DNA from 3 places in the Streptomyces thermoviolaceus genome. Region 1 is predicted to be linked to each of the others. Evidence: predicted binding sites of a transcription regulator. Region 1 holds the regulator's gene; each other region holds the start of a gene.
What was found. Region 1 encodes HrcA, which represses chaperone genes, less so after heat shock. Its sites were predicted from a motif close to TTNGCACTCNGNNNNNCNGAGTGCNAA; they were not measured.
Positions count from the first base shown of each region.

Region 2: the regulator HrcA is predicted to act here: its motif matches at 1,652-1,678, upstream of groES (co-chaperone GroES).
Region 3: the regulator HrcA is predicted to act here: its motif matches at 2,430-2,456, upstream of groL (chaperonin GroEL).

Region 1 covers NZ_CP109280.1:4,205,118-4,209,902, reverse strand. Annotated here, with positions in the region: gene OG899_RS18380 (nitronate monooxygenase) at 1-45, opposite strand, end outside; gene dnaJ (molecular chaperone DnaJ) at 168-1,304, opposite strand; gene hrcA (heat-inducible transcriptional repressor HrcA) at 1,305-2,321, opposite strand; gene OG899_RS18365 (MBL fold metallo-hydrolase) at 2,463-3,203, shown strand; gene OG899_RS18360 (DUF3097 domain-containing protein) at 3,235-4,035, shown strand; gene hemW (radical SAM family heme chaperone HemW) at 4,092-4,785, opposite strand, start outside.
Region 2 covers NZ_CP109280.1:2,333,300-2,338,084, forward strand. Annotated here, with positions in the region: gene groL (chaperonin GroEL) at 1-1,087, opposite strand, end outside; gene groES (co-chaperone GroES) at 1,197-1,505, opposite strand; gene OG899_RS10085 (polysaccharide deacetylase family protein) at 1,748-2,698, opposite strand; gene OG899_RS10090 (class I SAM-dependent methyltransferase) at 2,810-4,009, shown strand; gene OG899_RS10095 (MscL family protein) at 4,246-4,671, shown strand.
Region 3 covers NZ_CP109280.1:3,419,379-3,424,163, reverse strand. Annotated here, with positions in the region: gene OG899_RS15055 (hypothetical protein) at 1-214, shown strand, start outside; gene groL (chaperonin GroEL) at 641-2,263, opposite strand; gene OG899_RS15045 (cold-shock protein) at 2,712-2,915, opposite strand; gene OG899_RS15040 (MoaD/ThiS family protein) at 3,351-3,626, opposite strand; gene thrC (threonine synthase) at 3,623-4,785, opposite strand, start outside.

The DNA.
Region 1 (4,785 bases):
CTGCACGATCGGGTGCGGGAAGAGATCGGTCAGTGCGGAGGACATGACGGCATGGTGTCATGTCCGCCCGACGGCTCCCAACCGGCCGCTTCTCCTGGACACGGCGACGGGCGGCCACGGCAGCTGCGTGCGTGACCGCCCGTCGGGCAAGACGTGCGTGCGCGGCCTCAGCGGCCGTTGAACGCGTCCTTCAGACGCGAGAACAGGCCCTGCTGGCCGGGCTGGAACTGCCCCTGCGGGCGCTCCTCGCCGCGCAGCTTGGCCAGTTCGCGCAGCAGGCGCTCCTGCTCGGGGTCCAGCTTGGTCGGGGTCTGCACCTCGACATGGACGACGAGGTCGCCGCGTCCGCCGCCGCGCAGGTGGGTCACGCCGCGGTTGTGCAGCGGGATCGACTGGCCGGACTGGGTGCCCGGGCGGATGTCGACCTCCTCCATGCCGTCCAGCGTCTCCAGCGGCACCTTGGTGCCCAGGGCGGCCGCGGTCATCGGGATGGTGACCGTGCAGTGCAGGTCGTCGCCGCGCCGCTGGAAGACCGGGTGCGGCAGCTCGTGGATCTCCACGTACAGGTCGCCGGCCGGGCCGCCGCCCGGTCCGACCTCGCCCTCGCCCGCGAGCTGGATGCGCGTGCCGTTGTCCACACCGGCCGGGATCTTCACCGTCAGGGTGCGGCGGGCGCGGATCCGGCCGTCACCGGCGCACTCCGGGCACGGGTTGGGCACGATGGTGCCGAAGCCCTGGCACTGCGGGCAGGGGCGGGAGGTCATGACCTGACCCAGGAAGGACCGGGTGACCTGCGAGACCTCACCGCGGCCGCGGCACATGTCGCACGTCTGGGCGCTGGTGCCGGGCGCCGCGCCCTCCCCGTTGCAGGTGGTGCAGACGACGGCGGTGTCGACCTGGATGTCCTTGGTGGTGCCGAAGGCGGCCTCGTCCAGCTCCACCTCCAGCCGGATCATGGCGTCCTGGCCCCGGCGGGTGCGCGAGCGCGGACCGCGCTGCGACGCCGTGCCGAAGAAGGCGTCCATGATGTCGGAGAAGTTGCCGAAGGCGCCGGCCCCGAAGCCGCTCGCGCCGCCCCCGCCGGACTGCGACAGAGGGTCGCCGCCGAGGTCGTAGACCTGCTTCTTCTGCGGGTCGGAGAGCACCTCGTAGGCGGCGTTGATCTCCTTGAACCGCTCCTGCGTCTTCGGATCGGGGTTGACGTCGGGGTGCAGCTCGCGCGCCAGCCGCCGGAAGGCCTTCTTGATCTCTTCCTGCGACGCGTCGCGACGCACGCCGAGAACGGCGTAGTAGTCCGTGGCCACTTACGACTCCGCCAGGATCTGTCCGACGTACCGTGCCACTGCGCGTACCGCTCCCATCGTTCCCGGGTAGTCCATGCGGGTCGGTCCGACCACGCCGAGCTTGGCGACTGCCTCGCCGCCCGAACCGTAGCCCACCGACACGATGGACGTGGAGTTGAGTCCTTCGTGGGCGTTCTCGTGACCGATGCGCACGGTCATGCCCGGATCCTGTGTCTCACCGAGCAGCTTCAGCAGGACGACCTGCTCCTCCAGCGCCTCCAGAACCGGCCGGATGGTGAGGGGGAAGTCGTGGGCGAAGCGGGTGAGATTGGCGGTGCCGCCGATCATCAGCCGCTCCTCGTTCTCCTCGACGAGCGTCTCCAGGAGCGTGGACAGCACCGCCGAGACCGTGCCGCGGTCCTCGACGTCGAAGCTGTCCGGCAGGTCCTCCACCAGCTGCGGCACGTCCCGGAAGCGACGGCCGGCGACCCGGCTGTTCAGCCGGGCCCGCAGGTCCGCGAGCGAGGTCTCCCCGAACGGGGCGGGGCAGTCGATCACCCGCTGCTCGACCCGGCCGGTGTCCGTGATCAGCACCAGCATCACCCGCGCCGGCGCGAGGGACAGCAGCTCCACGTGCCGCACGGTCGAACGGGTCAGCGAGGGGTACTGGACGACGGCGACCTGCCGGGTCAGCTGCGCCAGCAGCCGGACCGTGCGGGCCACCACGTCGTCGAGGTCGACGGCGCCGTCGAGGAAGTTCTGGATGGCGCGCCGCTCGGGCGCCGACATGGGCTTGACCCCCGCCAGCTTGTCGACGAACAGACGGTAGCCCTTGTCGGTGGGGATACGGCCCGCGCTGGTGTGCGGCTGGGCGATGTAGCCCTCCTCCTCCAGGGCCGCCATGTCGTTGCGGACCGTGGCCGGGGAGACGCCGAGGTTGTGCCGCTCGGTGAGCGCCTTGGAGCCGACCGGCTCCTCCGTGCCGACGTAGTCCTGGACGATGGCGCGGAGTACCTGAAGCCGCCGCTCGCTGAGCATCGCGCACACCTCCAGTGTCGTTCTCGGCTCTCCGCCCGTCCTGGCACTCGGCGCATACGAGTGCCAGCATTCCCGGGCCCAGTGTACGGCCGTCGGGTGCACCGACGGCAAGGCTGGTCGCACGAAGGCTAGCCTCTCGGCGTGACGGTGACGTGGGAAGAGGCGGGCTGGGAACGGCTGGCGCCCGGGGTTGGCCGCATCCGGCTGCCGGGGTGGGACTGCACGGCGGGGCTGGTCGTGGGGCCGGACGCGGCCCTGCTGGTGGACGCCGGGTCGAGCCTGGCGGAGGGCGCGCGGGTGGGTGCGGCGGCCCGGGCCATCGCCGGCGGCGCCGTGAGGTTTCTCGCGCTGACCCATCCGCACTTCGACCATGTCTTCGGGGCGGCGGCCGTCGAGGGCGCGGAGATCTACGCGGCCCGGGGCGCGGGGTGCGGCCGCGGGGTGTACGACGACGAGCGCGGGCGCGCTGAGCTGGTCGAGGACGCGGTGCGCAACGGGCTGGACCGGCGGGTGGCCGAGGAGGCCGCGGCGGCGCTGGTGCGGCCGGGCCATGTGGTGTCCGCTCGGCTGGTGCTGCCGCTCGGCGGCCGTCGTGAGGCGGTGCTGGCGGACGTGGGCCCGGGGCACACCGGGCACGACCTGGCGGTGCTGGTGCCGGGGGATCCCGCCGTGGTGTTCTGCGGGGACCTGGTGGAGGAGTCCGGCGAGCCGCAGGCCGGCCCGGACGCCGTGCCGTCCGGCTGGCCGGCCGCCCTGGACCGGCTGCTCGCCCTGGGCGGCGAGGACGCGCTGTACGTGCCCGGTCACGGAGCGGTGGTGGACGCGGCCTTCGTCCGGGCCCAGCGGGACGCTCTGGCCGCCCGCTTCGGCGTGTCGCGGTGATCCGCGCGGCGCTTTGCCTATCGTCACTCGAATGCGGCAGTACTCCCCCGATCTGACCCCACCGTGGAAGAAGCCCCGGCCCGTGCCGGAGGTGCCGGCCGAGCCGGGCCTGGTGGTGGAGGAGCCCGGCTCCGGCTTCTGCGGGGCGGTGATCGGCTGCGAGGCGGGCACCGTGACGCTGGAGGACCGCTTCGGCCGGCACCGCGTTTTCCCGCTGCAGCCGCGGGGGTTCCTGCTGGAGGGGCGCGTGGTGACGCTGGTGAAGCCGGCCTCGGGCCCGGGGCGCCCGGCGCGCACGGCCTCCGGCTCGGTCGCGGTCCACGGCGCCCGCGCCCGCGTCGCCCGCGCCGGGCGCATCTACGTCGAGGGCCGGCACGACGCCGAGCTGGTGGAGAAGGTGTGGGGCGACGACCTGCGCGTCGAGGGCGTGGTCGTGGAGTATCTGGAGGGCGTGGACGAGCTGCCGGCGATCGTGGAGTCCTTCGCCCCGGGGCCGCAGGCGCGGCTCGGGGTGCTGGTGGACCATCTGGTGCCGGGCTCGAAGGAGTGGCGCATCGCGCAGGCGGTGAGCGACGAGCACACGCTGGTGGTGGGCCACCCCTACATCGACGTCTGGCAGGCGGTGAAGCCGTCGTCGCTCGGGATCGGGGCGTGGCCCGAGGTGCCGCGCGGGCAGGACTGGAAGACGGGGGTGTGCCGGGCCCTGGGCTGGCCGGAGCACACGGGCGCGGCCTGGCAGCGGATCCTCGGGCGGGTGCGGTCCTACAAGGATCTCCAGCCGGAGCTGCTGGGGGCGGTCGAGCGGCTCATCGACCATGTGACGGCGCCCTGAGCGGCGCCCGGCCGCCCGTCCCGGAGGCGGGCGGCCCGCTGTCGCGAGGGGACCGGTCAGTCCACCAGGTCGCGGACCACCGCGTCGGCGAGCAGCCGGCCCCGCAGGGTCAGCGCGGCGCGGCCTTCCTCGTAGGGGCCGGGCTCCAGCAGGCCGTCGGCGAGGGCGCGCCGGGAGGCGGCCAGCCCCTCGGGCCGCAGCAGGGACAGCGGCACCCCGTCCCGCAGCCGCAGCTCCAGCAGGATGCGCTCCACCCGGCGGTCCTCGTCCGTGAGCACCTCGCGCCCGGCGCCCGGGGAGCGGCCCTGCGCCAGCGCCGCGGCGTACGCGCCGGGGTGCTTGACGTTCCACCAGCGCACGCCGCCGACGTGGCTGTGGGCGCCCGGTCCGGCGCCCCACCAGTCGGCGCCGCGCCAGTACAGCTCGTTGTGCCGGCAGCGGGCGGCGGGCGACGCGGCCCAGTTGGACACCTCGTACCAGGTGTAGCCGGCCGCGGTGAGCACGTCCTCCGCGAGGAGGTAGCGGTCGGCGTGCTCGTCGTCGTCGGTCATCGGGATCTCGCCGCGGCGGATGCGCCCGGCCAGCCGGGTGCCCTCCTCCACGATGAGGGCGTAGGCGCTGATGTGGTCCGGGCCCGCGCCGATGGCCGCGTCCAGGGAGGCCCGCCAGTCCTCGTCCGACTCGCCGGGGGTGCCGTAGATGAGGTCGAGGTTGACGTGCTCGAACCCGGCGGCGCGGGCCTCGGCCACG
Region 2 (4,785 bases), 1.9 Mb from region 1:
CGCGGTCCCAGTCGGAGTCGGTGGTCTCGATCTCGGCGCGGATCTGGGCGACGCGGGCGTCGACGTCCTCCTTCTTGCCGGCACCGTCGACGATCGTGGTGTCGTCCTTGGTGACGGTGACACGGCGGGCGGAGCCGAGCACGTCCAGGCCGACCTGGTCGAGCTTGAGGCCGACCTCCTCGGCCACCACGGTGGCGCCGGTGAGGATCGCCATGTCCTGCAGCATCGCCTTGCGGCGGTCGCCGAAGCCGGGGGCCTTGACGGCGACGGCGTTGAAGGTGCCGCGGATCTTGTTGACGACCAGGGTGGACAGGGCCTCGCCCTCGACGTCCTCGGCGATGATCAGCAGCGGCTTCGAGGAGTTCGCCTGGATGATCTTCTCGAGGAGCGGCAGCAGGTCCGCGATGGCGGAGATCTTGCCCTGGTGGATCAGGATGTACGGGTCGTCGAGGACGGCCTCCATACGCTCCTGGTCCGTGACGAAGTACGGCGACAGGTAGCCCTTGTCGAAGGCCATGCCCTCGGTGAAGTCCAGCTCCAGACCGAAGGTGTTGGACTCCTCGACGGTGATGACGCCGTCCTTGCCGACCTTGTCCATCGCCTCGGCGATGAGCTCGCCGACCTGCTGGTCCTGGGCGGACAGCGCGGCGACGGCGGCGATGTCGGACTTCTCGTCGATCGGGCGGGCCGAGGCGTGCAGGTCGTCGGAGATCGCCTTGACCGCGGCGTCGATGCCCTTCTTCAGGGCGGCCGGGGAGGCGCCGGCGGCCACGTTCTTCAGGCCCTCGCGCACCAGCGCCTGGGCGAGCACGGTGGCGGTGGTGGTGCCGTCACCCGCGATGTCGTTGGTCTTGGTCGCCACCTCCTTCACCAGCTGGGCGCCGAGGTTCTCGTAGGGGTCCTCGACCTCGACCTCGCGGGCGATGGTGACACCGTCGTTGGTGATGGTCGGGGCGCCGAACTTCTTGTCGATGACGACGTTGCGGCCCTTGGGACCGATCGTCACCTTGACCGTGTCGGCCAGCTTGTCGACGCCGCGCTCGAGGGCGCGACGGGCGTCCTCGTCGAACTTAAGGATCTTCGCCATGGCAGCGGGAGCCCTCTCGGAAACGTGGTGAACGGCACTGCGCCCCGGGCGCCCGGTGTCTCAACGGTCGCGGGGGCCAGGGGCGCAGCTCGGAGCAGGTATCGAGGTGTTACTTCTCGATGATCGCGAGGACGTCGCGCGCCGAGAGAACGAGGTACTCCTCGTTGTTGTACTTCACCTCGGTGCCGCCGTACTTGCTGTAGAGCACGACGTCGCCGACCTTGACGTCGAGCGGAAGGCGGTTGCCGTCCTCGAAGCGGCCCGGGCCCACGGCCAGGACGACACCCTCCTGGGGCTTCTCCTTGGCGGTGTCCGGAATGACCAGGCCAGAGGCCGTGGTCTGCTCGGCGTCCAGCGGCTGGACCACGATGCGGTCCTCGAGCGGCTTGATGGCAACCTTGGAGCTGGCGGTCGTCACGATCCGACCTCCCCCTTCGGAGATCTCACGGGGTCAACTGTCTGAGGTGGCGACCAGGTCGATCCGTCGTCGCGGGTGCCGGACCTGCCCGTCGCATTGTTGGCACTCTCCCTGGGGGAGTGCCAGAGCCGAGACTATGACCGTCGTTAGCACTCGGTCAAGCGGAGTGCCAATTGCCGCGCGCCGCGTCGACGGCGCGCGGCTGCGGCGCGCGACAGGCGGCGACGGCCCTGGCCAGGGCCTTACGCATCGTCCTCCAGCCGGTCCTCCAGATAGTCCTCCAGGCGCGCCACCGCGAACCCGTGGGCGGTGACGTGGTCGAGGAACCGGCGCATGTCGTCGACCATCGTGCCGTTCCACTCGCGGCGGCCCCGGAAGTGCGTGAGGACGATGTCGCCGGGGTGCAGCCGCTGGTCGGCCTCGCGGAACTCCCAGTGGTCGACGAAGACCTCCGCGTTCCAGATGGGGGCGTAGCGGATGCCGCAGGAGCGGGCGGCGCGCAGGGTGTTCTGGTCGTACGCGCCGTAGGGCGGGCGGAACAGCCGGGGGCGGGTGCCGAACTCCCGCTCCATGACGTCCTGCATGCCGCAGATCTCGCGCTCCTGCTCCTCGTAGGGGCGGCCCCGCAGGTAACGGTGGTGCAGGGTGTGGTTGTTGAGGGTGACTCCGGAGTCCTGCACGGCCCGGAAGTAGTCGTAGTCGTCCCGGACGAGGTAGTCGCTGAGGAACGTCGAGTACGGGATCTTCAGGTCCTTCATCATCCGCAGGAAGGCGGGGTCCTTCTCGGCGCCGTCGTCGATGGTAAGGAAGACGACCTTGTCCCGGGTGGGCACCGTGGTGAAGACCGGCGGCAGGTCCCAGTCCTCGTGGTGCTGCACCTCGAAGCCGGGGCGGGTGCGGATGCGGGGCTTGTCGGCGGGCGGGGCCGGAGGCGGCAGCGGGACCCGTTGCAGCCCCCAGCGGCGGGCGGCGGCCGCCCGGGCCGTGGTGGCGGCGCGCAGCCGGTCCGCGTAGTCCTGCAGGGCCTGGGCCGGGGGTGCGAGGTAGAGCTGCGGACCCTGTGCCGGCCCGGGCACGGCGTTGGGACGGGAGCAGCCCGCGGCGAGCACGGCGGCGACCAGGGCGAGCACGAGGACCCGGGGGCCGGACCCCCACTTCGCACCCTTTTTATCGTTTTGTACGACTGTGATCATGGCGCCGGATCCTCGCAGCCCGGCGCCCCGCACCCGTGCCGACACCACCGCACACCGCCGGCCGTCCCACCGACTGGCCGACACCGGCGGGCGGTGGCCGACAATGAGCCGGTGAACGACCCACAGGCACCGCCGGACGCCCTCGACTCCTTCGCCGCCCTGCTCACCGACGAGGGCCGCGCCCTCCTGGAGGAGGTGCACGGCACCGCACCCGCCGACGAACTCGCCGTCGCCACCCGCCTGCGCCGCACGCACCCGCCCGCGCTGGTGTCGGCGGCGCTCGCGCAGGCCCGGCTGCGGCAACGGGCGGAGGCGAAGTTCGGTGCCGAGGACGCGCGGCGGATGTTCTTCACCCCCCACGGCGTGGAGCAGTCGACCCGCGCGAGCGTGGCCGCCTACCGGGCGGCGCGGATGAAGGAGCTGGGCGTGACCTGCCTGGCCGACCTGTGCTGCGGGATCGGCGGCGACGCGATCGCCCTGGCCCGGCAGGGCATCCGCGTCCTGGCCGTGGACCGGGACCCGGTGACGGCCGCCGCGGCCCGGGCCAACGCCCGGGCGCTGGGGCTCGACGAGCTGATCGAGGTGCGTGAGGCGGACGTCAAGGACGTGGACGTCTCCGCGTACGACGCGGTGTTCGCCGACCCGGCCCGGCGGGGGCGCGGCGGCCGGATCTTCGACCCCGAGGCCTACTCGCCGCCGCTGTCCTGGGCCGTGGCGACCGCGCGGACGGTGCCGCACGCGGCCGTGAAGATCGCGCCGGGCATCCCGCACGAGGCCGTCCCGGCGCAGGCCGAGGCCGAGTGGATCTCCGACGGCGGGGACGTGAAGGAGGCGGTGCTGTGGTTCGGCACCGAGCCCGCGACGGTGCGCGCGACCCTGCTGCCCGGCCCGCGCACCCTGCGCGGCCGCGGCCTGCCCGACCCGGCGGTCCGGCCGGTCGGCCGGTACCTGTACGAGCCGGACGGTGCCGTCGTCCGCGCCCATCTGGTCGCCGAGGTCGCCGAGGAGCTGGACGGCGGGCTGATCGACCCCACCATCGCCTATGTCACCGCGGACGAGCTGCGGCCCACCCCGTACGCCACCGCCTACGAGATCACCGACCACCTCCCCTTCCACGTCAAGCGGCTCAAGGCCCTGCTGCGCGAGCGCGAGGTCGGCACGCTGACCGTGAAGAAGCGCGGCTCGGCCGTCGAGCCGGAGGAGCTGCGGCGCAAGGTGCTGCCCCGGCCGCACGGCCGCGCGACGGTCACGGTCTTCCTCACCCGGGTCGCGGGCGCCCCGGCGATGCTGCTCGGCCACCCGGTGCCCTGACCGGCCTGCTCACCGGCGCACCGGAGGCCGACGCACGCGGCGCGCGCCGCTCACCCGGACGGTCGAGCGCACTCCGGCCGGGTCCGGCCGCTCTCCCCCGAGCGGTGGCGCTCCGCGTGCGACCCGCCCGCGGCGCCGCCGAGAGTGGGGCGAGAAGCGGACGGGCACGTGCCGCCGGTGAGCCGGTGTGCCCGGTGAGCCGGTGAGCAGGCGCGTGCGGAGGCGAGGAGATCGAGGTGCGGGGCTTCAAGAACTTCCTGATGCGCGGCGACGTGGTCGTCGTGGCCGTCGGCCTGATCGTGGCCCTGGCGTTCAGCACCCTGATCAAGGCGTTCACCGATTCCGTGATCAACCCGCTCGTGGCCCGCGCCCAGGGCGGCAAGTCGCCGGGGCTGGGCTGGCAGCTGGGCGATCCGGGGAACAAGGCGACCTATCTGGACATCGGGGCGTTCATCTCGGCGCTGATCTACTTCCTCATCTTCATGGCGGTCGTGTACTTCCTGATCGTCCTGCCCTACAAGCACTTCCAGGCGCGGCGCGGGGTGGCGGCCTTCAAGGACCCGGTGCCGACGAAGACCTGCCCGGAGTGCCTGTCGGACGACCTGCCCGAGCCCGCGTCCAAGTGCCGCTACTGCGGCTCCGCGCAGCCGGCCCGCGGCTGACCCGCCTCCGCGTCGACGGCGACGCGGTGACCTGACGCCCCGGCCGCCGTGACGCGCGTCCGCGCCGCCCGCCGGACGAGGGGCGACGAACGTTCCGGCTGAGGCTGCGGAGCC
Region 3 (4,785 bases), 790 kb from region 1:
GCCCCGGCCGGCGCCCCGGCGCCTGCTGGAATGCGCGGAGTGCGGGGTGCCCGGACGACCGGAGGCGCTCCCCGGAGGCCGGTGCGCGGGCTGCAGGGACGGCAGCGCCCCGGCACGCGTCCTCGCGCCCCTGGCTCCCTCGGCGGTCCACGCCCGGGCAGCAGGCATCCGCGCCGCCATGGCCGCCCGGCGAGGCGAAGCAACACCCGTATGACGCCCCACGGCCCGCCGGGACCGGCCCCGGGCACGCCGCCCGAAGCAGACGCCGCCATACCCCCTTCCAGCGCCCGGCGCCCGCTCTGTCCGCCGAGGACGTCGAGGCACCGGCGAGCAGGACGCCCGAGGGCGCGCAGCTCGCGCTCATCGGCCCGGCACCGACGGTCGAGCCGTTGCCGGACCAGCGTCACGGGGGCATCGTCGTGCGGCCCATGCGGCTCGTGATGCGGGTGCGCCCGGAACCGGCCCTCTCCCCCGAGCAGCAGCTCGAGGTCGGCACCTGTCGCAAGGGGTACGCCGGTGCGGACGGTGCGCCGGTGCCGTACCGTGCCCGGACACGCCCGAGGGCGGCACCCCCCGCTGTGTGCGGGGAGTGCCGCCCTCGGTGAGACATCGATCTGCCTGGGCCGGGGCCCTAAGCGGATCAGAAGTCCATGTCACCGCCCGGCATGCCGCCACCGGCCGGCGCGGCGGCCTTCTCCGGCTTGTCGGCGATGACGGCCTCGGTGGTGAGGAACAGCGCGGCGATCGACGCGGCGTTCTGCAGCGCGGAGCGGGTCACCTTGGCCGGGTCGATGATGCCCTCGGCGATCAGGTCGACGTACTCGCCGGTCGCGGCGTTCAGGCCGTGGCCCGGGGTCAGGTTGCGGACCTTCTCCACCACGACGCCGCCCTCGAGGCCGGCGTTGACGGCGATCTGCTTCAGCGGGGCCTCCAGGGCGACGCGCACGGCGTTGGCGCCGGTCGCCTCGTCACCCTCCAGCTCCAGCTTCTCGAAGACCTGGGAGGCCTGCAGCAGGGCCACGCCACCACCGGCGACGATGCCCTCCTCGACGGCCGCCTTGGCGTTGCGGACGGCGTCCTCGATGCGGTGCTTGCGCTCCTTGAGCTCCACCTCGGTGGCGGCACCGGCCTTGATGACGGCCACACCGCCGGCCAGCTTGGCCAGACGCTCCTGCAGCTTCTCGCGGTCGTAGTCGGAGTCGCTGTTCTCGATCTCGGCGCGGATCTGGTTGACGCGGCCGTTGACCTGCTCCGCGGAGCCGGCACCGTCGACGATGGTGGTCTCGTCCTTGGTGATGACCACCTTGCGGGCGCGGCCCAGCAGGTCGAGGGTGGCGTTCTCCAGCTTGAGGCCGACCTCCTCGGAGATGACCTCGCCGCCCGTGAGGATGGCGATGTCGCCGAGCATGGCCTTGCGGCGGTCACCGAAGCCCGGAGCCTTGACGGCGACGGACTTGAAGGTGCCGCGGATCTTGTTGACGACCAGGGTGGACAGGGCCTCGCCCTCGACGTCCTCGGCGATGATCAGCAGCGGCTTGCCCGACTGCATGACCTTCTCCAGCAGCGGGAGGAGGTCCTTGACCGCGGAGATCTTGGAGTTGGCGATGAGGATGTACGGGTCCTCGAGCACCGCCTCCATGCGCTCCATGTCGGTGGCGAAGTAGGCGGAGATGTAACCCTTGTCGAAGCGCATGCCCTCGGTGAGCTCCAGCTCCAGACCGAAGGTCTGCGACTCCTCGACGGTGATGACGCCTTCCTTGCCGACCTTGTCCATGGCCTCGGCGATCAGCTCACCGATCTGGGTGTCGGCGGCGGAGATGGACGCGGTGGAAGCGATCTGCTCCTTGGTCTCGACCTCCTTCGCCTGGTCGAGCAGGGCGGTGGAGACAGCCTCGACGGCCTTCTCGATACCGCGCTTGAGGGCCATCGGGTTGGCACCCGCGGCGACGTTGCGCAGACCCTCCTTCACCAGGGCCTGGGCGAGCACGGTCGCGGTGGTCGTACCGTCACCGGCGACGTCGTCCGTCTTCTTGGCGACTTCCTTGACCAGCTCGGCGCCGATCTTCTCGTACGGGTCCTCGAGCTCGATCTCCTTGGCGATGGAAACACCGTCGTTGGTGATCGTGGGGGCGCCCCACTTCTTCTCGAGGACGACGTTGCGGCCCTTGGGGCCGAGGGTCACCTTGACGGCGTCCGCGAGCTGGTTCATGCCGCGCTCGAGGCCGCGCCGCGCCTCCTCGTCGAACGCGATGATCTTGGCCATGTGAAGTGGTCCCTCCAGGACTGGGGGTGATTCCTTCGGACCGCGCCCGCGCCCGCGACGGACGGCTCGCCGGCCTCGTGGTTCCTTGCCCCACCCGGCCTGCGGGCCTCACCGACCCGGTCCTTCGCTGTCACTCTCACCTTCAGAGTGCTAACGCCACCAATGATTAGCACTCGGCATGCCCGAGTGCAAGGCGCACCGGCGGAGCGGGCCCCGTCCGGCGGCCGCCGGCCGAGGCACACGTGCGGCACGCGGCGCACGGCGACGGGCCCGCACCCGGCGCCTGATGTGAGCGGCGGACGGTGTCGGACGCGGGCGGGAGGACGTCCGCGGCCGGTGGTGGACGCGGGCGGTGGAGAGCACCGGCCGGTGCCGGGTGGCCGTGCCGCGTGCGCACGGCGAGGGGCCCGCACCCGGTGCCGGGTGCGGGCCCCTTGTCGTGGACTGTTCAGGCGGTGACGCGAACCATGTCGGCCTGCGGGCCCTTCTGGCCCTGCGAGATCTCGAACTCGACCCGCTGGCCCTCTTCCAGCGTGCGGTAGCCGTCCATCTGGATCGCGCTGTAGTGGACGAAGACGTCCGCACCACCGTCGACCGCGATGAAGCCGTAGCCCTTCTCCGCGTTGAACCACTTGACGGTGCCCTGAGCCATGCCTAACTCCCCTGATACTGGCCCTTGCACAGATCCACACTTCGCGGATCCGGGTCAGACCTCACCCCCCGTGCATCGGGGGCGTGCGCCGGAACGCGTCGACCGCGGCTGAATGTATCTGCCCAACTGCCGTCTGCAACAGGTCAATCGGACGAGAAATCCGGACGCGCACGGTCGGGAATATGCCGAGAATTCCTCTGTTCTCAGGGCAAGTCGGGCCGCACGAACAAGGAAAAAGCCACAAAAGACCCGCACACTTTGGCTGCATCTTGTCGGCGTGCGGGGTGAATCCAGGGCCCCGTCGGGAGACGATCGGGAGCGCGTTCCCCGATTCTATCGCGTTCAATCACACGGAATTGCCCCCTCCGGATTTCTCGCGGAGGGGGCATCCCGGTGAACGGACGGTGACCGCGGTCGCTGGGTGCGGTGTCGGGCTCAGCCGCCGGCGACCGCCGGAATGATCGACACGCCCGCGCCGTCCGGTGTGGCCGTCTGCAGGCCCTGCTCGAAGCGGACGTCGTCGTCGTTGACGTAGACATTGACGAACCGGCGCAGCTTGCCCTGGTCGTCCAGCACGCGGGCGGCGATGCCGGTGTGCTTCTTGTCCAGGTCCGCGATGACCTCGGCGAGGGTGGCGCCCTCGGCGGTCACCTCGGCCTGGCCGCCGGTGTAGGTGCGCAGGATGGTGGGGATGCGAACGGTCACGCTCATGCGAGGCCAGCCTCTCGGAAGGAGTCCAGGGTCGGGCGGATGGTCGCGGTCAGGCCGGTGCCGGCCACCGCGTCCAGGGTCTTGAGACCGTCACCGGTGTTGAGGACGACGGTGGTCTTCGACGGGTCGAGCTGTCCGTTCTCGATCAGCTTGCGGGTCACGCCGACGGTGACGCCGCCGGCGGTCTCCGCGAAGACGCCCTCGGTGCGGGCGAGCAGCTTGATGGCGTCGACGATCTGCTCGTCCGTCACGTCCTCCACCGCGCCGCCGGTGCGGCGGGCGATGTCGAGGACGTAGGGGCCGTCGGCCGGGTTGCCGATGGCCAGCGACTTGGCGATGGTGTCCGGCTTCTGCGGGCGCACCACGTCGTGACCGGCCTTGAAGGCGGTGGACACCGGGGAGCAGCCCGCGGCCTGAGCACCGAAGATCTTGTACGGCTTGTCCTCGACCAGGCCCAGCTCGATCAGCTCCCGCAGGCCCTTGTCGACCTTGGTGAGCTGGGAACCGGAGGCGATGGGGACGACGATCTGGTCGGGCAGCCGCCAGCCGAGCTGCTCGCAGATCTCGTACGCCAGCGTCTTGGAGCCCTCGGCGTAGTAGGGGCGCAGGTTGACGTTGACGAAGCCCCAGCCCTCGCCGGCCGGGTCGCCGATCAGCTCGGAGCAGAAACGGTTCACGTCGTCGTAGGTGCCCTCGATGCCCACGAGGTCGCCGCCGTAGACGGCGGCCATGACGACCTTGCCCTGCTCCAGGTCGTGCGGGATGAACACGCAGGAGCGCAGTCCGGCCCGGGCGGCGGCGGCACCGACGGCGCCGGCCAGGTTGCCGGTGGAGGAGCAGGACAGCGTGGTGAAGCCGAAGGCGCGGGCGGCCTCCAGCGCCTGGGCGACGACGCGGTCCTTGAACGAGTGGGTCGGGTTGCCGGAGTCGTCCTTGACGTACAGCCCGCCGGTGACACCGAGTTCGGCGGCCAGTCGGTCGGCCTTGACCAGTCGCGTCCAGCCGGGGTTCAGGTTCGGCTTGTCGGCGACGTCTTCGGGGACCGGGAGCAGCGGTGCGTAGCGCCAGATGCTGGCGGGACCGGCCTCGATCCGCTTGCGCAGGGTGTCGGTGTCGTAGGCGGAGAAGTCATAGGCGACCTCCAGCGGGCCGAAGCACT